DNA from 3 places in the Cupriavidus sp. CP313 genome. Region 2 is predicted to be linked to each of the others. Evidence: predicted binding sites of a transcription regulator. Region 2 holds the regulator's gene; each other region holds the start of a gene.
What was found. The regulator FliA, encoded in region 2, starts transcription of late flagellar genes. The targets are predictions, from matches to a motif close to CTAAAGTTTNNNNNNNNNNNGCCGNTA.
Positions count from the first base shown of each region.

Region 1: the regulator FliA is predicted to act here: its motif matches at 3,003-3,029, upstream of ACW4E8_RS36640 (DUF342 domain-containing protein).
Region 3: the regulator FliA is predicted to act here: its motif matches at 4,447-4,473, upstream of ACW4E8_RS01950 (FliC/FljB family flagellin).

Region 1 covers NZ_JBSVZB010000044.1:32,457-39,657, forward strand. Annotated here, with positions in the region: gene ACW4E8_RS36620 (NAD(P)/FAD-dependent oxidoreductase) at 1-111, shown strand, start outside; gene ACW4E8_RS36625 (TIGR03862 family flavoprotein) at 108-1,373, opposite strand; gene ACW4E8_RS36630 (DUF1415 domain-containing protein) at 1,465-2,040, shown strand; gene ACW4E8_RS36635 (class I SAM-dependent methyltransferase) at 2,041-2,883, opposite strand; gene ACW4E8_RS36640 (DUF342 domain-containing protein) at 3,097-4,710, shown strand; gene ACW4E8_RS36645 (hypothetical protein) at 4,966-5,121, shown strand; gene ACW4E8_RS36650 (CapA family protein) at 5,183-6,295, opposite strand; gene ACW4E8_RS36655 (FAD-binding oxidoreductase) at 6,541-7,201, shown strand, end outside.
Region 2 covers NZ_JBSVZB010000031.1:3,917-11,117, forward strand. Annotated here, with positions in the region: gene flhA (flagellar biosynthesis protein FlhA) at 1-531, shown strand, start outside; gene flhF (flagellar biosynthesis protein FlhF) at 542-2,872, shown strand; gene ACW4E8_RS31635 (MinD/ParA family ATP-binding protein) at 2,884-3,678, shown strand; gene ACW4E8_RS31640 (RNA polymerase sigma factor FliA) at 3,776-4,492, shown strand; gene ACW4E8_RS31645 (flagellar protein FlhE) at 4,531-4,929, shown strand; gene ACW4E8_RS31650 (flagellar protein FlgN) at 4,998-5,459, opposite strand; gene flgM (flagellar biosynthesis anti-sigma factor FlgM) at 5,465-5,773, opposite strand; gene flgA (flagellar basal body P-ring formation chaperone FlgA) at 5,935-6,738, opposite strand; gene flgB (flagellar basal body rod protein FlgB) at 6,984-7,201, shown strand, end outside.
Region 3 covers NZ_JBSVZB010000001.1:435,673-442,873, reverse strand. Annotated here, with positions in the region: gene fliK (flagellar hook-length control protein FliK) at 1-210, opposite strand, end outside; gene ACW4E8_RS01970 (flagellar protein FliT) at 281-622, opposite strand; gene fliS (flagellar export chaperone FliS) at 624-1,049, opposite strand; gene fliD (flagellar filament capping protein FliD) at 1,087-2,493, opposite strand; gene ACW4E8_RS01955 (flagellar protein FlaG) at 2,527-2,886, opposite strand; gene ACW4E8_RS01950 (FliC/FljB family flagellin) at 3,042-4,349, opposite strand; gene ACW4E8_RS01945 (RNA chaperone Hfq) at 4,575-4,901, opposite strand; gene ACW4E8_RS01940 (oxygenase MpaB family protein) at 5,654-6,610, opposite strand; gene ACW4E8_RS01935 (hypothetical protein) at 6,846-7,106, shown strand.

The sequences.
Region 1 (7,201 bases), on a different contig from region 2:
CCGGCAGGCGAAGGCGCGGGCTATGCCGGCGGCATCTACTCCGCGGCGATCGACGGCATCGAAGTGGCCGAGGCGGTGGCGCTCAGCATCGTCGGCGGCAAGGCCGCCTAAGCCTGCTGCAGGTAAGCCGCGGCCCCAAGCGCCGCGGTGCGCCCGCTGGCAAAGCACGCCGTCAGCAGGTAGCCGCCGGTGGGCGCTTCCCAGTCCAGCATCTCGCCCGCGCAGAACACGCCCGGCAGCGCGCGCAGCATCAACCCTTCATCCATCGCTTCGAAGCGCACGCCGCCGGCGCTGCTGATGACTTCGTCGATGGGCCGCGGGCGCAGCAGCCGCAGCGGCAGCGCCTTGATCGATGCCGCCAGCGTGTCGGCATCGTGCATCGCTTCCTTGGACAGGCATTCGCGCAGCAGTCCGGCCTTGACGCCGGTGAGGCCAAGCCGGCTTTGCAGGTGGCTCGACAGCGAGCGCGCGCCGCGCGGATGCGTTACCTGCGCGCTGACGTGTTCGGCGCTGTGCGCCGGCAACAGGTCAAGGTGGATGGTGGCGTCGCCATCGGCTTCGATGCGGTCGCGGATCGGCGCTGACAGCGCATAGACCAGGCTGCCTTCGATGCCGGTCGCGCTGATGACGAACTCGCCCTGGCGGTAGTGCGCGTGTTCATCGCGGCCGGTCAGGGCGATGGCTGCCGGCTTGACCGGCTCGCCGGCAAAGCGCGCCGCAAACGCTTCGCTCCACGCCACATCGAAACCGCAGTTGGCGGGCCGCAGCGGCGCAATCTCGACGCCGCGCTCGGCCAGCCGCGGCACCCACGCACCATCTGATCCCAGCCTTCCCCAGCTGGCACCGCCCAGCGCCAGCACCACCGCGCGCGCCTGCACGACCGTTTCACCGTGCGGCGTGGCAAAGCGCAGCGCGTGCTGCGCGTCATCGTCCCAGCCCAGCCAGCGGTGACGCATATGGAACTGCACGCCGGACTCTCGCAGGCGGTGCAGCCACGCGCGCAGCATCGGCGCGGCCTTCATGTCGGTCGGGAAGACGCGGCCGGAACTGCCGACGAAAGTCTCGATGCCAAGCCCGTGCACCCAGTCGCGCAGGGCCTGCGGGCCGAAGCCCGCCAGCATCGGCGCGATCTGCGCCATGCGGTTGCCGTAGCGGCCAAGGAAGGCCGGCTCCGGCTCTGCATGGGTCAGGTTCATGCCGCCCTTGCCGGCCATCAGGAACTTGCGCCCGACCGACGGCATCGCGTCATAGACGGCCACGCTGGCCCCCTGCGCCGCCAGCACTTCGGCCGCCATCAGGCCGGCCGGACCGCCGCCGATGACGGCAACGTCGAGGCTGGCTTGGGAAGGGGAGGAAGTGGCGGAAGAGGGCATCAGGAGGCTCGGCAGGGGCGGGGGGTGTTTCCGCCGCGGATTATAGAGCCTGCGGCAGCGCTAGAATGACGGTTTGCCGCGCCTTGCCATCATGACCTCCGCCACTCACTCCGCAGACACCGTCGTCGCCGCCACCCGCCACTGGCTGGAACGGGCCGTGATCGGGCTCAACCTGTGCCCGTTCGCCAAGAGTGTGTATGTGAAGGAGCAGGTGCGCTACGTGGTCAGCACCGTCACCGAGGCGCCGGACGTGATGGACGACCTGGAGCGCGAACTGTGCCTGCTGGCCGATGCCGACCCGGCGCAGGTCGACACCACGCTGCTGATCCTGCCCGATGCCGTGGCGGACTTCCTCGACTTCAACGACCTGCTGTATTTTGCCGAGCGCCTGCTCGGCAGCCTCGGGCTGGAAGGCACGCTGCAGATCGCCAGCTTCCATCCGCAGTACCAGTTTGCCGGGACCGAGCCGGACGATATCGAGAACTACACCAACCGCGCGCCGTATCCGATCCTGCACCTGCTGCGCGAGGATTCCATCGCCCGCGCGGCGGCGGCGTTCCCGGATGCGGCGGACATCTACGAGCGCAACCAGGCCACCATGCGCCGCCTGGGCCACGACGGCTGGCAGCGCTGGATGGCGGGCGAGGGCGAGCCCGGGGAAGCGTGATTACGCTGCCGCCGCCGGCGCGGCGAAGAAGCGCTCGCGCATCTCTTCCAGCCCCAGTCTTTCCAGCACCTCTTCCAGCCGCTCGGCCGGGCGGCGGCGCGGCAGGTCCTTGTACTGCGCGATGATCAGCTCGTTCTTCATCGAGTGTTCCCAGCCCACCAGCTCGGTCACGCTGACCTGGTAGCCATGCGCCTCCAGCTGCAGGCAGCGCAGCACATTGGTCACCTGGCTGCCGAATTCGCGCGTATGCAGCGGGTGGCGCCAGATCTCCGTCAGCGGATTGCCCGCCAGCAGCTTGCCCTTGTGCTTGCGCAGCACGCTGGCCACCTCGGCCTGGCAGCAGGGCACCAGCACGATATGGCGGGCCTCTTTGGCCAGCGCAAAGCGGATCGCGTCGTCGGTCGCGGTATTGCACGCATGCAGCGCGGTGACGACATCGACGGTGGGCGGCAGCTGCGGCGACGTGATCGAATCCGCCACCGACAGGTTCAGGAACGACATCCCAGGAAAACCCAGCCGCGCAGCCAGCGCCTGCGAGGTCTTCACCAGTTCTTCACGGGTTTCGATGCCGAAGATGTGTGAGTCGTCCTGCAGCGCCTTGAAGAACAGGTCGTAGAGGATGAAGCCCAGGTATGACTTGCCGGCGCCGTGGTCCACCAGCGTGACATGGCCGCGCTCGGTCTTGACCTCCTGCAGCAGCGGTTCGATGAACTGGAACAGGTGGTAGACCTGCTTGAGCTTGCGCCGGCTGTCCTGGTTCATCTTGCCGTCGCGCGTCAGGATATGGAGTTCCTTGAGCAGTTCGATGGACTGGCCGGGGCGGATTTCGTGGGTATTTGACATGAGGGGGACTGCACAGGCTGCGGGGCGCGGCGCGCCCCGGAATGCCGACAGTTTACCGAAAACTCCGGCGGGCTCCCCTGAAGGCGAGTGGCGATGACGCCGTCGGGGCGTGCTGTGCGCTAAAGTTCTCAGCGCTCCTGCCGTTGGATAAGAATCGATAACAAGCGGAGCGCCGGCACCCGCCGCGTCGCCGCAAGACGATTCAGGGGACGCATGACGCATGAATCGGGTTTGCGCCTGGAACTTGCCGAGCCAGGCGAGCAGGTGCATGCACGCTACGCGCCGCAGCCAGGCAGGCTGCCGCCGGACCAGGCCAGCCTGCGCCAATGCCTGGACAGCCTGGGCTGGGCCGGCGCGCGGCTGGATGCGCGCGCGGTGGCGCAGTTCCTGGCGCAATGCCAGCGGGCCGGGCATGAGATCGATGCCACCATCGGCACGCTGATTGACGGCGCGTTCGAGCTCGACATCACCGCCGACGGCCTGGCCGTGCGGCTCACGCTGCTGCCAGCCGAAGGCGGCCGCCCGGTAAGCGCGGAGGACATCCGCCGCGCCGTGGCGGAGCGCGGCGTGGTGGCACCGATCCAGACCCTGGCACTGGACGCCGCGCTGGCCGAAGGCAGCTGCGAGCTGCGCACCATTGCCGCCGGCGTCGCGCCGCGCCAGGGTGAGCCGGCGCGCTTCATCAACCTGCTCGAGCCGCGCAAGCCAGCGCAGCCTGACGACGAGGCCGGCAAGGTCGACCTGCGCGACCTGGGCAACCTGCTGCTGGTCAGCCCCGGCACGCCGCTGATGCGGCGCGTCCCGGCGGTGCGTGGCAATGATGGCGTCGACGTATTCGGCAAGCCCGTCGCCGCCGATCCGGTCGATGATCCGCCCTTTGCCGAAGGCCTGACCGGCGCTGCCGCCGATGCCGACGATCCGGAGCTGCTGCGCGCGGTGATCGCCGGATCGCCGGTGGTTGGCGTGCACGGCATCTCGGTCAGCCCCGTGGTGCAGGTGGAATCGGTCGACCTGCACTCAGGCAACGTGGCGTTCGACGGCACGCTGCGCGTGTCGGGCGACATCCGCACCGGCATGTCGGTCAACGTCAGCGGCGACGTGGTGGTCGAGGGCACCATCGAAGCCGCCAACGTCGAGGCTGGCGGCAATGTCATCGTCAAGGGCGGCATCATCGGCAAGGCTGACACCGGCCGCGCCGAAGGCGGCATCAGCCGCGCCAGCGTGCGCTGCAAGGGCGCGGTGAAGGCGCGCTTTATCGAGAATGCCGTGGTCGAGGCCGGCACCGAGGTCAACGTCGAAAGCGGCATCCGGCAGAGCGATGTTGCTGCCGGCGAGCGCATCGTGGTGGGCGGCACTGGCGCGCAGGGCAGCATCAGCGGCGGCCGCAGCCGTGCCTTGCTGGCGGTGCGCGCCGCGGTGCTGGGCGCACCGGCCGGCACGGCCACCAGCATCCAGGTCGGCCTGAATCCTTTTGCCGACGCACAGCGCGCCGCGCTGGAAGCCGAGCGCCGCCGCATGCTGGAAGAGCAGAACAAGGTCAAACAGCTGGTGGATTTCTTTGCCAAGCATCCCGAGAAGGCCGTGGGCGACCTGCGCGAAAAGGCGCGCGCGACACTGTTCAAGCTGTCGCGTGACCTGTTCGAGCTGGAGGCACGCCTGACCGAGCTGGGGCAGCAGATGCAGCCGGCCGCCGATGCCGTGATCGACGCCGCGCGCCGCATCCATGGCGGCGTCACGCTGCAGGTGGGCAGCCGCGTGCTCAAAGTGATGGAAGACAAGCCTGGCGGCCAGATCCGCCTGGTCGACGACCGCATCACCGTCAGCTGAGCGCGCGCTGTTATCCGCGGGGATTTGTACTATGCTGCAGTTATGTCCTGGGGTGCCGCAGGATGGGCGAGAGAGCTAGAGTCGGGCAGTGAATGAAGAAGCGGATCAGCACTCTGTGGAAGCGTTACACGGAACCAACTCACGTGGCACTGGAATAACCGGAAGGCCAGCCATCAAGGCTGGCCTTTCTGCTTTCTGTGACGGCTGCCAGGCGAACTACACTGTAGGTGCAACCATTATCCAAAGGAGGTTGCTATGGCCGCCACCTTGATTACCGCGCTGGTCCTTATCGCCCTTGTTGCGTGTGCCGCAATTGTCATCTGGACGTTGCGGGAAAAGAACCCGACGCTGCTGCAGCAGCAGGAGCAGTCGGTGCGCACATGGTTTGACCACATGATCCATCGCCACTGACGCCTGGCGATTGGCATTCGGGCAGCCCGCCGCAACGGCGGGCTTTGTCATGAGCTGAGGCTCATACCGCCCACAATCGCAGTTCATGCAATCCGCTGCGCTCCACCCGGGTGCCGAGTGCCCGTCCCTCGTCTTCAAACATGGCCTGCAGCCACGCCATATCCACTTCGCGCGCATAGGCCAGCCGGAAATGGCTGCGCCGCAATGGCACCAGCCGCAGGTCGGCGCTGCCGCCGGCATCGAAGCTGACGAAGGCCATCAGCGCCAGGTCCGGCCGGTAAGCGTCGTAGCCACCGATGCCTTCGTAGTCGTTGATGAAATCGCCGCAGCCATACAGGATCGGCTTGCCGGCATGCAGCTCAATACCGAGCGGATGATGCGAGGAATGCCCGTGCACGATGTCGATTTCGCCGCTTTCCACCAGCCCGCGGGCGAAGGCGCGTTGCGCGGGGTCGATATGGTAGCCCCAGTTCGGGCCCCAGTGGATCGATACCACCACGACGTCGCCGGCACGCCTGAGCTTGCGCACCTGTGCGGCAATGCGTTCGCGCGATGTAACGGACCAGTCTTCCAGCAGGTTCACGCCGGAATGCCCGGCGCTGGCGCGCCAGGCTGCGGGGGTGCCGGCATTTTCCATGGCGAGGGCCAGCACCACCACGCGGCCGCCGCCGGGCAGTGGCAGCAGTGCGGCTTGCGCCGCGCTCGCCTCGTCGGGGCCGGCACCGGCATGTGCGATATGCGCCCCGTCGAGCGCTGCCACCGTATCAGTCAGGCCCGCGCGGCCCCAGTCCATCACATGGTTGTTGGCCAGCACCGCGCAGTCGATGCCGGCGGCCTGCAGGCAGGCGATATTGCCCGGATGCATGCGATAGTGCACCGCCTTGCCGGGCCAGGCATCGTCGCTGGTGGTGATGGCGGTTTCCAGGTTGACGATGCGCGGCCGCGCAGCGCGCCTTTCCAGTTCTGCCAGGGCATCGCCCCAGGGGTATTCCGGCGCGGCGGGGCGCGCGATCGGGCCGGCCTTGCGCTCGGCCAGGTGCACGTAGTCGAGCGCGGAATGCACGTACGATTCATGCAGCAGCGGTTGGCTGGGATGCGCCAGGATCTGGTCGATGCCGCGCCCGGTCATCACGTCGCCGCACAGGAACAGGGGAGGGTGGCTGGCTGTGTTCATGGCGCAGCCGGTCGGCGCGTGGGGACCGTGCCGGCTGTTCATTCATGATAGGCCGGTAGGGTGGCGGGGCGGCATGATCGCGTTGCGGCACTTGCCATGGAGATTGTGCGCGTGGGGCCAGAGTCCCATTTACATTCATCCGGTGCGTGCCTTTAATGATGTAGTCATCGGTCCTCGTGGCCATCTCCCTGCACCCAAACGCCGCGGGCCGTCCGATGTTTCCAACCAGCATCGGGAGGCACATCATGGCCCAGCCATCGCAGGAACACATTGAGGCACTCAAGGCGCAGCTGCGCGGGCGCCTGCTGCAGCCAGACGACAGCGGCTACGACGAAGCGCGCCGCATCTGGAACGCGATGATCGACCGCCGTCCGCCACTGATCGTGCAGGCTGCGGGCGCTGCCGACGTGATCGCCGCGGTCAACTTTGCGCGCGACCATGGCGTGCTGCTGTCGATACGCGGCGGCGGCCACAATATCGGCGGGCTGGCGATCTGCGAAGACGGCATGGTGCTCGACCTGTCGCAGATGAAATCCGTGCGGATCGATCCCCACGCGCAACGCGGCTATGTGGAGCCTGGCGCCACACTGCGCGATTTCGACCATGAGGCGCAGGCCTTTGGCCTCGCCACGCCACTGGGCATCAACTCCACCACCGGCGTGGCCGGGCTGACGCTCGGCGGCGGCTTCGGCTGGCTCAGCCGCAAGTTCGGCACCACCGTCGACAACCTGGTGTCGGCACAGGTCGTGACTGCCGACGGCAAGCTGGTACGCGCCAGCGCCGACGAGAATGCCGACCTGTTCTGGGCGCTGCGCGGCGGCGGCGGCAACTTTGGCGTGGTAACGATGTTCGAGTTCCGGCTGCACCCGGTCGGCCCCGAGGTCTATGGCGGCCTGATCGTCTATC
Region 2 (7,201 bases):
ATCGCCAAGGACTCGCCCAAGCTGACCGAGGACCTGGTGCCGAAGGCCATTTCGCTGACCGCGCTGCAGAAGATCCTGCAGAACCTGCTGGACGAAGGCGTGCCCATCCGCGACATGCGCACCATCCTGGATGTGGTGGCCGAGCATGCGCCCAAGATCAGCGACCCGAACGAGCTGACCGCGATGGTGCGCGTGGCGCTGGGCCGCGCCATCACGCAGCAGCTGTTCCCGAACAACGCCGACCTGCAGGTGATCGGCCTGGATGCCGGCCTGGAGCGCGTGCTGTCGCAGGCGCTGACCAATGGCGGCGGGATCGAGCCGGGCCTGGCCGATGCGTTGCTGCAGCAGACCCAGGGCGCGGTCACGCGCCAGGAACAGATGGGCATGGACCCGGTGCTGCTGGTGCCGTCGCAGCTGCGCCCGCTGATGGCGCGCTTCCTGCGGCGCACCATGCCGCAGCTGAGGGTGCTGTCGCATGCCGAGGTGCCGGACAACCGCAATATCCGCATCACCGCCATGATCGGCGCGTGAGGAGTCAAAGATGAGCGTAGCCAAGTTTGTCGCGGCCAACGGCCGCGAAGCCATGCGCCAGGTGCGCGAAGCGATGGGCCCGGACGCCGTGGTGCTGTCCAACCGCACCGTCGAGGGCGGCGTGGAGATTGTCGCCATGCGCGATACGGATCTGGGCAGCGTGCAGGCCACGGCGCAGGTCTACGTGCCACCCGCGCCAGTGGTCGAGCCCGCCGCCATCGGCGACCTGCGCGGCGAGCTGCAATCAATGCGCGCGATGCTGGAGCGCCAGCTGGCCGGGATCAACCCTGTCCCTAGCGCGGTTGCAAGCGCGGCAGCGCACGGCGTGGCCGCCAGCGACCCGCTGCGCGAATCCCTGTTTGAATGGATGGTCGGCGCCGGCTTCTCCGGGCAACTGGCGCGCACGCTGCTGGCGCGGCTGCCACTGGGCTACGACCGCCCCGCGGCCATGGGCTGGATTCGCACCGAACTGGCCAGCAAGCTGCCGGTGCTGGGCGACGAGGACAGCCTGTTCGCGCAGGGCGGCGTGCTGGCGCTGGTGGGCCCCACCGGCGTAGGCAAGACCACCACCACGGCCAAGCTGGCGGCGCGCTTCGTGCTGCGCCACGGCGCCGACAAGCTGGCGCTGCTGACCACCGACAGCTTCCGTATCGGCGCGCATGAACAGCTGCGCATCTACGGCGACATCCTGGGCGTGCCGGTGCATGCGGTGAAGGACGCCGCCGACCTGCGCTTTGCGCTGGCGGCGATGAAGGACAAGCACCTGGTGATTATCGACACCGTCGGCATGAGCCAGCGCGACCGCAGCCTGTCGGAACAGATCGCCATGCTGGCCGGCGTGCCCGCGCCGGTGCAGCGCGTGCTGCTGCTCAACGGCGCCAGCCACGGCGATACCCTCAATGAAGTGGTGCACGCCTACCGCCATGACGCCGCGCCGGATGGCGGCGGCATCGACGGCTGCATCATCAGCAAGCTGGATGAAGCCACCCACCTGGGCTCGGTGCTGGATGTGGTGATCCGCCACCGCCTGCCGGTGTTCTACGCCTCCACCGGCCAGCGGGTGCCCGAGCACCTTGAGTTGGCCAACAGCACTGCGCTGGTGGAGCGCGCCTTCCTGACGCCGCGCCGCGGTTCGGTATTTGCCGATGCGGACGCCGTACGCAGGCGCAGCGCCGGCACCGATGACGAGGCGCCCGCGCGTGGCGGTGCCGACGAGGTGCTGCGCTCGCTGACCGACAGCGCCGACGCGCTGAGCCAGTGCGTGGCAGAACTCAATGGCGCGGGCCTGGGCCTCGACCTGGCCCGCTCGCTGTGGCAACAGCGCAGCGCCGGCGCCCCGGCCCTGCGCGCCATGTCGCAGCAGGTGCGCGAAGCGGCCTGCCGCGACGTGACCCGCCAGTGCGAGCAGTACGTGCTGGCCAGCGCCGCCACGCTGCAAGTGGCCGTGCCCGGCCGCCGCACGCCGCAGCCGATGCAGCACACGCTGTGGCTCGCCGACCGCGACGGCATGCCGCTGGCTGCCACCGTGACCCCGACCGGCCGGGCCGGCCAGCCACTGGGCGAAGCCGAGTCCGATGCCGCCAGCCTGCGCGCCGCCATGAGCGCCGCGCGCAAGGTGGTCAACCTGATTGATGCCGTGCCGTCCGCCGGCACGCTGGCACGCTGGCAGCAGGCCGGCGAGCGCTGGGTGGCCGGTGCGCGCAAGACCGCGCGCGTGGTCAGCGCCGGTGCCGCCTGGAAGCTCGATGCGCTGGCCGACACGCTGACCTTCCACGCCGTCGGCGAGGACACCTTGCGCGAGCGTGACGCCGTGCGCTGGCTGGCCAGCGCCGAAGTGCGCGTGCCGGACAGCCCGGTGCGCGGCAAGGGCACCCCCGAAGGCGGTATCGATGCCTGCCTGGTGGTGGCCCGCCTGGCCGACCGCGCCACCGGCGAGTTGCTCGATACCCGCTACCTGTTGTGCGATCCGGCGCTGGCGCAGGATGCCGCGCAGGTGGCGCGCTGGGCCTTGTGGACCGACGCAGCCGATGCGCGCCTGCGCACGCTGCGCCACGCTATCGACCACTTCGCGCAGGACGCAGAAGCCGGCCACGCTGCCGGCGCCGCGCTGGCCGCACTGCAGCTGGGCCTGTCGGTGCTGCGCCTGGAACACGCGCCGACCGCGGCCGCGCCCGCCTTCCTCGCGCGCCTGGCTGGCCGCACGCTGCGCCAGGGCGTGCCGGTGCCGGGCACGGTGCTCAATGAAGGCATGGGCCGCATGCTGGCATTGCTCGACGTGCTGGAAAACTATCCGGGCCGCGGCACCGCCGTGTCCGCTGAAGCGATGGAGGTCCTGCAGTGAGCGCCCTCGCCATGGACCAGGCCGAGAGCCTGCGCCGGATGCTGGCGCCGCGTACGACGCGCCGTATTGCCGTAGTCGCAAGCGAACGCGGTGCCGGCGCCACCACAGTGGCCCTGGGCTTGTCGCATGCGCTGGCCATGCAGGGAGAACGGGTGCTGCTGGTCGACGAAGACGCCGCCGCGGCGCGCGCCACGCGGTTGTCCGGCGCCAGGCCCGCCGGCACCCTGGCCGATGTCAATGCAGGCCGCCTGTCGCTGGAAGCTGCTGCAGGCACCGGTCCCGGTGGCGTGCTGTCGGTGCTGCCGGCTGGCCGGCATGTGCCGGGCAGCGCCTTGCCGGCTGCTGCCGCGAGCGGTTTTCGCAGCGTGCTGGTGGATGCCGGCGTCGATGCCGAAGGCGCGCTGTCGCCGCTCGCGGGCGGCGCGCACAACGTGCTGATCGTGATGCGGCCCGAGCTGGCGTCGATTACCGCCGCCTACGCCTGCATCAAGCGCCTGCACCACCTGTATGCGTGGCGCCAGTTCCACCTGATCGTCAACATGGCGGCGAGCGAGGCCACGGTGCAGGCGATCCTGCGCAACCTCGCGCGCACGGCCAGCCAGTACCTGGGCGTCGAGGCGTTGTGCGCGGGCTGGTTGCCGTCCGACCCGCTGGTGGCGCGCGGCGTGCAACTGGGGCGCTGCGTGGTCGAGGCGTTTCCGGCGGCGCCGGCCACCACCGCGCTGCGCCGTACCGCCGGCAGCATCGGCGCCTGGCCGCTGCGCGCGGACACGTCCGCTCCCGCGCCCGCAGCCGCAATGGCCTGAGCCTGCCAGCCATGCCATCCAACCGAACCAGACCCTGAGCCAGCCCCCGCCGCACGGTGTGGCGGTCCAGCAATCCAGCATTCACGAGAATTGCACCATGTACACGATCCAGGGAAAGCTCGAACAGGCCGATGTGGTCAAGGCGCACGCACAGCTGGTGCGCCGCATCGCCCTGCAACTGGCCGCCAGGCTGCCTGCCAGCGTGCAGATCGACGACCTGATCCAGGCCGGCATGATCGGCCTGCTGGATGCCGCCAAGCGTTATGAAGACACCCACGGCGCGCGCTTCGAGACCTATGCCAGCCAGCGCATCCGCGGCGCCATGCTTGACGAGGTGCGCGCCAACGACTGGCAGTCGCGCAGCCTGCGCCAGTTCACCCGGCGCATTGAACGCACGCAGCGCGGGCTGGAGCAGAAGCTCGGGCGCGCGCCGGTCGACTCCGAAGTGGCCGAGGCCATGGAGATGGCGCTGGACGAATACCAGTTGCTGCTCAATGAGGTCTATGGCTGCCAGCTGCTGCACTACGAGGATTTCGAGCGCTCCGGCGAAGAAGACTTCCTGGACCGGCACCTTGGCGGCAGCGATGACGGCAACCCGCTGGCCGTGCTGATGGAAAGCGGCATGCGCGAGGCGCTGATCCGCGCCATCGACCGGCTGCCGGAGCGCGAGAAGCTGGTGCTGTCGCTGTGCTATGACCAGGAGCTGAACCTGCGCGAGATTGGCGCGGTGCTCGATGTGACCGAGTCGCGCGTGTGCCAGATCCGCGGCCAGGCGATTACCCGGCTACGCAACCAGTTGCGCGGCTTGCTGTGATGCGGGCGGTGGGCCGCGCCGCGCGCGGCGCTTGCTGGATGCTGGCTGCCGTATCGGCCTGCGCCTGGGCCGCCATCGAGGGCGGCACCCGCCACGCCTGGACCGGATCGGTCAACGGGCCGGCACTCCACGGCCGCGGACAGCGCGCGGTGTCGCCGCCGATCCTGCCCACCGGCGTCTTGCCGCAGTCAGAAGGGGTCATCACCTCGGTGCGCTGGCGCTACAGCTTCGCCAAGACCCCACCCCTGGAACTGCAGGCCTACCTCTGCAATGCCCAGCGCTGCGTGCTGCTGCCGCAGGCGGAAGGCAAGACCGATGCGTTCTTCGGAGATGATGCCACCAAGGGCTTTGTATTCGCGTTCCGGGTGCCGGGGCAGGGGAGCCTGGTGCCGGTGCTGCAGGGGCGCAGCAATGAGGTGGTGGTGGGGTTTAGGTAGGAGTGAATGTTCCGTTCTTTCGTCACTTCTGAATAAGTGACGAAAGAACGGAACATCTGGCGATCGCCTCAACCCGCCGCCAGACTCACCCCACCAGCCCCGGCCGCCGCCTTCCCATCCTTCCCATACAACCCCGCATCCCCGCCACTATGCTGGCGCAGCGCCTGGATGGCTTCGCGGGTGAAATCGAGGTGGGCGTTGACGACAGCGCCGTTCAGGGCGTTGCCGTCGCGCGCGGTGCGGGCGGCGAAGATCAGCTGGCGCCAGGCGTCGGCCACGGCCGGGTCGACCTGGCGGCCGAGCAGCTGGCCCTCGGGGCCGGCGCGCAGGCCAAGCGCGCCCATCTGGGCTTCGCGGGCCTTGAGCTGGCGGGACAGGGCCTGGCCCAGTTCAACCTTGCGCGTCAGCAGTCCGCTCAGGGACTGGAAGTCGCCCCGCCTGAGGGCGTCGCGCTCTTCGGCGAGGAGTTGGCCGAAGGCCTGGATGCCTTCGGTTTCGCGCTGCAGGGACTGGATCAGGCTCTGGTTCATTTCGGCTATCGAGGTTCGGCCTGGCCAAGCTCGCGCAGGGTCGCGAGCAGGCCGTCGGCAATCTTGCCCGGGTCGATCCTGATCCGGCCCTCGGCGATGGCCTGGCGGATCTCTTCGACCTTGGCGGTGTCGATATCGTCGTCCGTGGGCTGCGTCAGGCGGGCGCTGATGTCGCGCACCTGGGCGGCCAGCGGGCTGACGCTCAGGCCGGCGGACGGCGCCGCGGCGCTGGCCGGCGCGGCCTGGGGCCGGGCGGCGGCATCGCCCGCGGGGGCGTCGGCGGGCCGGGACGAGGCGGTGTGGTTGATCTTCACGGGGCGTTCCTTGCTGGTTTCCTATGGCATTACGGTCGCGCCGGCGAATTCTTTAGGGCGCTCGCCCCGATTTCGCCGCGCGGCGGTTTCGGCGGCATTTTCGCATGCCGCTTGCCACGGGTTTCCAGTCTTTTGGCCACGATTAAGGCACTTTCGGCGGGCTACTGCAGCACCACGGTGTCGCCGCTGCGCACCAGCCCGTTGACCACCTGGCCGCTGCGCAGGCGCACCTGCACGGTGTTGCCGGTGGCTGCATCGGCCAGCACCTTGCCTTCGCTGGTGATCTGGAAGGCATCGCCTTCCACGGCCACGGTGACGGTCTGGCCCTGGCGCACGGCGATGGCCTTGCGCAGCAGGTCGGCGCGTATCGGCGAGCCGGCGGCAATACGGTTGGCGGTGACTGCGCCGGCAAGCTGCGCCGGGTCGGTGATCACCGCGCGCGGCAGCGTAGCCAGGTCGCCCTGGCGGACTTCGATATCGGCCTGGCTGACCGGCTCGCCCGGGCCCAGCGCGCGCGCGGCGACGTAGTAATCGGTCAGCACCGACACGCGCGCCTGCATGTAGCGCACCCACGGCCGCTCACCGCCGCAGCGCACGCCGACAGAGACGCGACCCCACGGCGACGTGCCGGCGGGCAGGAACGGGTCGGGCGCAAGGCAATCCGGCGCGCGGCCACCCGAAGGCGGTGCCACCTGCACGCTGACCTTGCCCGGCAGGCCGGCGGTCTGCTGCAGCAGGAAGCGTTCGACGGCAACGCGCGCGGGGTCTTCGGCAAAGGGGCTGGCAGCGGGGTTGGCAGCGGGGTTGCCTGCATAAGCAGCCTGCTGCTGGCCGTGCGCGGCCGGCGCCTGCATGGCGACGGGCATGACCTGCGCCGGCGCAGCACCGGCGGCGGCCGGGCCAAGCAGGCAGGCCGCCAGCAGGGCTTGCGCCAGGCTGCGTGCGTTGCGGCGATTCTGTTTCATCTGGACTTCCCGGCAAGGACGGCACGGCATGCATGGCATGCCTGGCGCACCGCCCCGTGACTGGCTGCGCGCCCCGTTTACATCTGTCATCGGGGTCCCATTGTAGGCAGGCCCTCGCGCGAGGGCGGGCCGAAATGCATGGATTTCCCGTCCTTATTCATCCGATTGGCGTGACAGGTCGCCGCCTAAGATGGCAACCCTGAAGAAGGTCGTTCGCTCCGTTCACGTGAGCAGGGAGATCCCAGATGATTGACAGACTCGACGCGGCACTACGTTTCCAGCAGGAAGCGCTGAGCCTGCGCAACCAGCGGCAGTCGGTGATTGCCTCCAACATCGCGCACGCGGACACGCCCGGCTACAAGGCGCGCGATTTTGATTTCTCCAGCACGCTGGCGCAGAGCGTCGAGCGCGGCCACCGCAATGAAGGCATGTCGCTGTCCACCACCTCGGTGCGCCATCTGCC
Region 3 (7,201 bases), on a different contig from region 2:
CAACGTAGCCTGGCCTGCCAAGGCGTTGGCGCCGGTGGCCTGCTGGCTGTGGCGGATCGCCTGGCCGGTGGAGTTCTGGACATTCGACTCGGTGGCCTCGGGCACGGGCTGCAGCGCCGCCAGCTTGTCGATGGCAAGCGCCGTGCGCAGCGGTTGTGGGTCCGGGGCCTGACCGGGTGCCAGGCCTGGAGGCAGATGGATGCCGGTCATACGGGTCGCGTGAATGCAGACGGCGGGCTTTCCGGCCCGCCGCAGGGAGTAGCGCAGCGGTCAGGCTGCGTCAGGCGGTGGCGCCGTAGGCGGCGGACAGTTCGAACTGGCGGCGTGAACTGGTCAGCATGTCGCCGAGCTTCTTCAGTTGCGGCATGGCCAGGTCACGGATGCGGGCGTCGTAAGTGAGGATGCGGTCCAGTAACTGGTAGCGGCGCATGCGTTCCGCATCGGAGAACGGTGCCTCGTGGTCCATCTGGCGCAGGCGGTCCACCTGGGCCAGGTAGCCTTGCTGCAGCTCGGTGACGGTGTCCCAGTCAGCTGCCTGGGCGGCCTCGTGCATCCGTGCCGACAGCGCGAGGATTTCCTCGTAGCAGTCCACGATCGGGGAAAACTTGGGAAGGGAATCCATGTCAGTTGTCCTGTAAGGCGGGTTGCCGATCCGCGGCCGCGGCCGTGTCGTCGATCTGCGCCCAGGCCGAAGCCAGGCTTTCGAGCAGCGTGTCGACCTCGGCCAGCAGGGCCGCGTCGCTGCGCAGGTTGGCCAGCATCAGCCGGCGCACCATGTATTCATACAGGGATTCGAGGTTGGCGGAGATCTCGCCGCCAGCCTCATGGTCGAGCACGGCGCGCAGGCCGTTGTCGATGATGTCGATGGCCTTGGAGATGGCGTTGCCGCGTTCGGCAATGCTGCCACCTTCCAGGTGGAACTTCGCCCGTGCGATGGCCGCGCGCGCGCCGTCGTACAGCATGGCGATCAGCTTGTGCGGGCTGGCGCTCATGGCACCGGTCTGGACGCCCACCTGGGCGTAGGCATTGGCGGTTGCGCGGGCGAACATGGTTGGATTCCTCTGGCTCTGGTGTGCGGCTGGGCGATTACTTCTTGGTGCTGTTGGTCAGCGCATTGAACTGCTGCGTCAGGTAGCTGCTGGTGCGGTTCATCTGCGCGACCACCAGGTCCAGTTGCGTGAACTGGGCCTTGTATCGAGCCACCGTGGCAGTAACGCGGTCCTGGACGCGGTCATAGTCGTCTTCCAGGTCCTTCAGCGTCTTGGTGATGCCGTCCTGGGCCACCTTCAGCGCGCCATCGGTCTTGGTCAGGCTTTCGATATAGGTGCTGGCGCGCTTGCCGATGCCGCCGTCGCCGGTGGTGCTGGAAAACAGGGACGTGACGCGACCCAGGTTTTCGTTTATCGCCTTGGTCAGCTTGGAGTCGTCCAGCTTCATCGTGCCGTCTTTGTCGAACGTGATGCCGACGTCGATCAGCGTGATCGTGCCGCCGTTGCCGTCATCCATGGCGCCGCCCAGCATCGACCGCAGGCCGGACTGGATGGTGCGCAGCGTGCCGTCGCCGGTCAATGCCGCGGACGTACCGGCCTTGGTATCGAATGCCGTCAGCGACTTGGCGGAACTCTGAATGTTGTTGTAGGCGGTGACAAAAGCCTGGACGGCGGCCTTGATTGCGTCGTTGTCGCGGGTCACCACCAGCGATGTCGTGCCTGGCTTGACAAGGTTCATGGTCACGCCCTGCGCTGCGTCCACCACTGAATTGCTCTGGCTGACCACGTCGATGCCGTTGATCTTCAGCGTCGCATTGGCAGGCGGCACCTTCTGTTCCATCTTGTTGGCGGCGGGCGCCGCGGCCGGGTCGAACGCAACCACGTTGTTCAGCGCAGCATCGGTCGACGACACGCGCATGGTGGCTTGCGTTCCGGTCTTGTCCGACGTCAATACCAGGCGGTAAGGGTTGGCGCTGCCGTCATTGACGATGCTGGCGGTCACGCCGATGCCGGCCTTGTTGATGGCATCGCGCATCCCTTCGAGGGAAGAATCCGCGGGGATGGTGACCTTCTTGGTGCTAGTGGCAGCGCCACCGGTGGCCAGCGCTTCGCCAAAGTCGAACACGAGCTCGCCGCCACCGATCGCGGCCTTCTGGTCGGCAACGTTGCTGCTCACCAGCGACTGCGCGGTGGCCAGCGTGTTGACAGTAATGCTGTAGCTGCCAGGCACTGCGTTGGCAGCGGTGGTGACGGTCATCACGTCCGTGGTGCCGACGCTGGCTTTTACGGCGCCGAAGGTGGCAGCATCGGACAGCTTCTTCGCCGCGCCCTGGTAGGCATCCAGCACGCTCTGCACCTGACTGTAGGCCGACAACTTGGTCTGGTAGCTCTTGGCCTGCGCATTGATGGCGTCAAGCGGTGCCTGCTCGGCCTTCTGCAGCTGGTCCAGCAGGTCGCTCAGGTTCAGGTTGGAACCGATGCCGATGGAGGAGATCGTTGCCATATTATTGTCTCGTCTTCAACTGATATTCAGGGCTCAGGCCGCGTGGTTGATGAACAACCCCTGCAGCTTGTCGATGGCGCGGGCAATGCGCAGCACCTCTTCGGTGGGCATCTGCCGGATCAGGTCGCCAGTTTCCTTGTCGATCACCTTGGTGATGACGCGGTGCGTGGTCTCGTCGATCTCGAAGCGCAGGCCGATGGTGGTGGTCTTGAGTGCATCGACTAGTTCGCCGATGGCGGCGCTTGGGTCCAATCCCTTGGTGGCTTCTGCGTGCTCACGAGCCTCGGCGCGATCCTGCCGCTGCGCAGCGTGGCTGCCCATGGCGGCGGCGCCGCCAGACGGCACGGCGCCGGCCAGGCCTTCGGCTGGCATCCGCACGGAAATTGGGTTCACTGTCGGGGGAGGCGCCATCGAATACTCCGTCCGGGTTGGCAGGGTTCAGTTCCAGGAGAAACGCTTTGCAGGCAGTCGGGCTGCCTGCGAAATGCTCCTCGGGCAAAAAGGCCGGGCCTTGCGGCCCAGCCTTCTTGCGCCTTTCGCCGACGCGATTAACGCAGCAGCGACAGCACGCCTTGGGTGGTCTGGTTGGCTTGCGCCAGGACCGACGTACCAGCCTGTTGCAGGATGTTCGCGCGGGTCATGTTCGACACTTCCGTTGCGTAGTCAGCGTCCTGGATGCGCGAGCGCGACGAGGACAGGTTGGTCACGGTGGTGCCCAGGTTCGAGATGACGGAGTCAAAGCGGTTCTGGACGGCACCCAGCGAGCTGCGCAGGTCGTCAACTTGCTTCAGCGCGGCGTCGATCTTCTTCAGCGCGTTGCCCGTGGGAACGCCCGTGAATTCAGCCGTGGGGGTGGCGCCGCTCAGGGAGATCGTGCCAACGGCCACGTTGAGGGTGCCGGCGGCACCGCCGTCGGCCAGGGTGCCGGCAGCGACGTAGCTCTTGCCCTGCACGGTGACGTAGCCCGTGGCAGCGCCTGCAGCATTGTTGGCAACGCGCACCAGTTGGTCTTGCAGCGTGACGGCGGCGCTGATGCCATTGGCGGTGTCGTCGAACGCAACATCGGCTTCGTTGAGCTTCACGGCGCCGGTGGCACGATCGACCGAAGCTGCAAAGTAGTCGTCACCAGCCTTCACGACGAACTGGCCGGAGTTCGCGCCGGCAGCCGTCTTGACTTCGTGCAGTTCGAGGTCCGCTGCGGCGAAGGTCTTGCCGGTTGCGGCGTTGATCTTGGTGACGTCGCCTGCAGCGAAGCTCACGTTGAACGAACCGGTACCAGCGGCAGCGTTGATCGTGGTGATCTTCGGGCCGACGTCCAGCGAGTTCTTGGCCACCGAGAAGCCGCTCAGGCCCAGCGTGGTCCTGTCGATCTGCTTCAGATCGATGGAGATGGTTTCGCCGTCGTTGGCGCCAACCTGGACGGACAGCTTGTTGCTGCCGGCCAGAACCTTGACGCCGTTGAAGTCGGTTTGTTGCGACGTACGGTCGATTTCAGACAGGCGCTGGTTGATTTCATCCTGAATCGACTTCAGGTCGGACGACGAGTTCGAACCCGTGGCCGCCTGGACCGACAGTTCACGAATACGTTGCAGGTTGTTGTTGACTTCGGTCAGCGCGCCTTCCGTCGTTTGCGCCAGCGAGATGCCGTCGTTGGCATTGCGCTGGGCTTGCGTCAGGCCGCGGATGTTCGAGGTAAAGCGGTTCGCAATCGCCTGACCAGCGGCGTCGTCCTTGGCGCTGTTGATGCGCAGGCCCGACGACAGGCGCTGGATCGCCGTGTTCAGCGACGATTGCGACGTGTTCATGTTGTTCTGAGTCATCAGAGACAACGAATTGGTGTTAATGACTTGCGCCATGGTACGACTCCTATATGCAAAGTTTTGGGCATTCCGGCTAGTGCCGTAACGTTGGCGGCCTGCTTTGCAGGGCGTAGATTGCCTCCGTTGCTTGGGTTATCGACCGGGCAAGACAAAGGTTTAGAGTGATCTCCGCGATAGTTTCGCGGGGTGCCGGCAGGGCGGGCGGAGGCGCCGCGCGGCAGGGGGCTGCGGGGCGGGAAGGCGTGTGGGGCGGGCGTTGGCCTAGCGGCGCTTGTGGGTGCGGGGGATGTAGATCGGCAGGAAGTCCGGCTCCGGGGCCGGATCCGGTGCCACCACCGGCGCGTCCGGCGCATTGGCCAGCGTGACCAGGCAGATGGCCCGCTTGTAGACCACCGTGGGCCGGATGTCGTCCGGCTGCCGGCCAAGCAGCACCACGTAGTCGTCTGACGCCAGGACGAGGCCCTGCAGTCGCGCGCCGTTGGACAGGTGGACGATCACAGGCGCCTGGCTGGTGCTGTATGCAGCAAATTGCTGGTGCTGCAGTTGCTTTCGGCTCGGTGACTTGGGCCGGGTTTCCTTCTTCTTCACAACGACTCCGGAAGAGCCCGCAAGGGTTCTGGCGGCAAATAACAGTCCATTGGCCGGCGGCTTGGGGTGCGCCACGGCCAGGGCGGCAGGAGAAACATCCGCTCTCGGTAACGGCGCAGGTGCCGACGGTTGGCGCTGCCAGAAGAGAAGGGGAATACTTCGGGGCTGAGAGTAACAAAGTTTTTTACCAGCGTTGACGAACCGCACGCCGTTCCTGGAATAGAGGCTTTGCTCTATAAAAATTGTTGCTCTCGAGGCTGTGATATTGTAGCCGATTGTGCGCTGCCGCATACTGCGGCCAGGGCGGCGAGCCGGCAGGCCCGGTGTGAACCGGGCTCGCGAGGAAATTGCCAGCCCATGCGAAAAAATGCCCTGATGTAGCGTCAGGGCCAAAAATCATCAAAAGTGCGCAAACGATCTCATATCGTCATGAGGGAATGCCCTGATAGAAACGGGATTTACACCTCATGTAAGCGCGTTTATATTCTTGGTAAGAGCTTTTCGGCTCGAGCAGTCCTGGAAAGCCTACGAGCACCCCGCGCGTAGGCTTCTTTTTTTGCCTGCGTCGTTTGAATCGCGCTCTGTGGCGCTGTGGCTGGTGCGGCTGGTAAATCCGACCGGCCGTTCGGAATGCCGAGGCAGATTTAACGCCACTTTCGCACCGCGCAATCCTCCGAAATGCGAGGGTTTTTGCCGTCAATTCTCATTTCCATTCAAGAATCATCCGCTGAACGCCGATAGCCGCGCGGCCCTCAGCCGGCCGTCGTGGCGGTGCCGCGGGCCACGCGCCGCCGTGCGCGCGCTGCCAGGCCGGCGCCCAGCACCCAGCGAAGCGCCGGTGCCAGCACATGCATGCCCGCGAGTGCGGCCGGGCGCCGTATCGAAGGGCCGTCCAGGTCGAGCTGGTGCCGTGCCCACGGCGGCAGCAGTGCGATGCCCGCGTCGGCCATGATGCGCACCGCCGGCTGCAGCAGCGGGTTGGCCACCGGTATCTTCCGCACCAGCCGCACCACTTCGCTGGTGCGTTCGCTGGCCAGCAGCGCAGGCCGCATGGCCTCCAGGTAGGCCGTGACTTCGGCACGCGAGCGCGGCACGTCGGCCGCGCCCAGCATCTGGGCGATGCGCGCAACCTCGTCGTAGTAGCGATCCTGCTCGGCGCCGCTCAGTGGACCGACATAGCGCAGGTAGCCAGCCAGGAAGCTCGAGACCTCGGCCACGTGCACCCACGTCAGCAACGCCGGGTCGGAGGCCGCATAGTGCCGCCCGTCCGGGGCCACGCCGACCACGCCGGCATGGATGCGCCGTACGCGCCCGATCAGCGCCATGGCATCGGCACGGCTGCCGTAGGTGGTGCCGGCGATGAACTGCGCGGTGCGCCCCAGGCGCCCCTGCATGTCGGTGCGAAAGCTGGAGTGGTCCCAGACCCCGGCCAGTGCCAGCGGATGCAGCGTCTGCAGCAGCAGCGCGCTGACGCCGCCCGCGAGCATCGCCGGAAAGTCGGCATGCACGCGCCAGCAGACCGCCTCGGGCCCGAACAGGCCGGGATCGCCCGGCGGGTTGTCGTAGTCGAGGGTCAGGCCGGAATTGCTGCGGGTCAGCGCGCGCACGTGCGCGCCGGCGCGCACACGCAGCCTGGTGGAGAGATGGTTCAGCGGGCCGCGTCTTGGCTGCGCAGAGCGGCCGGCGGCAGGGTCGGTAAAGCTGGACAAGGCCGGTAGTGCCTGGATGGGGAAGTCAGTGGCAGCATACACGGGATGCGGGACGATGTGCGCGGGGTCATGCCGGCGCGGTTGCCGCAAAAAGGGCCGGAGCCCCCTTGCGGGAGTCCCGGCCTGTCAATCTCCGGCGTATGCCCCTGCGGCCGCACCGCATGTTGCTGCCGCACATACCCGGAAAGCTGCCTGTTGTCGTAGCTGTCGCTGCTTATGGCTGGCGTTGTCCGCCTTGCTGGCCACCCTGTTGCCCGCCCTGGCCGCTTTGCTGGCCGCTGCGTTGGCCACTCTGCTGGCCCGGTTGCGAGCTGCCGCGGTCCTGCTGCTGTTGTTGGTCCTGCTTGCGGTCCTGGTTACCCATCTGACCGCCGCCTTGTTGTTGTCCCGGCTGTTGCTGGCTGCCGCGTTGGCCAGACTGTTCCTGCTGCTTCTGTTCCTGCGGCTTCTGGCCCGACTGCGATTGACCCGGCTGTTGCTGCTGTCCCATTGCTAGCTCCTTGGCGCGGCGAACTGCCGCGTTCCCTGTACCGCAATCGCCATGCCAAGCATGGAAGGACCTGGGTGCCGCCAGCAACGGCCTGTATCGGG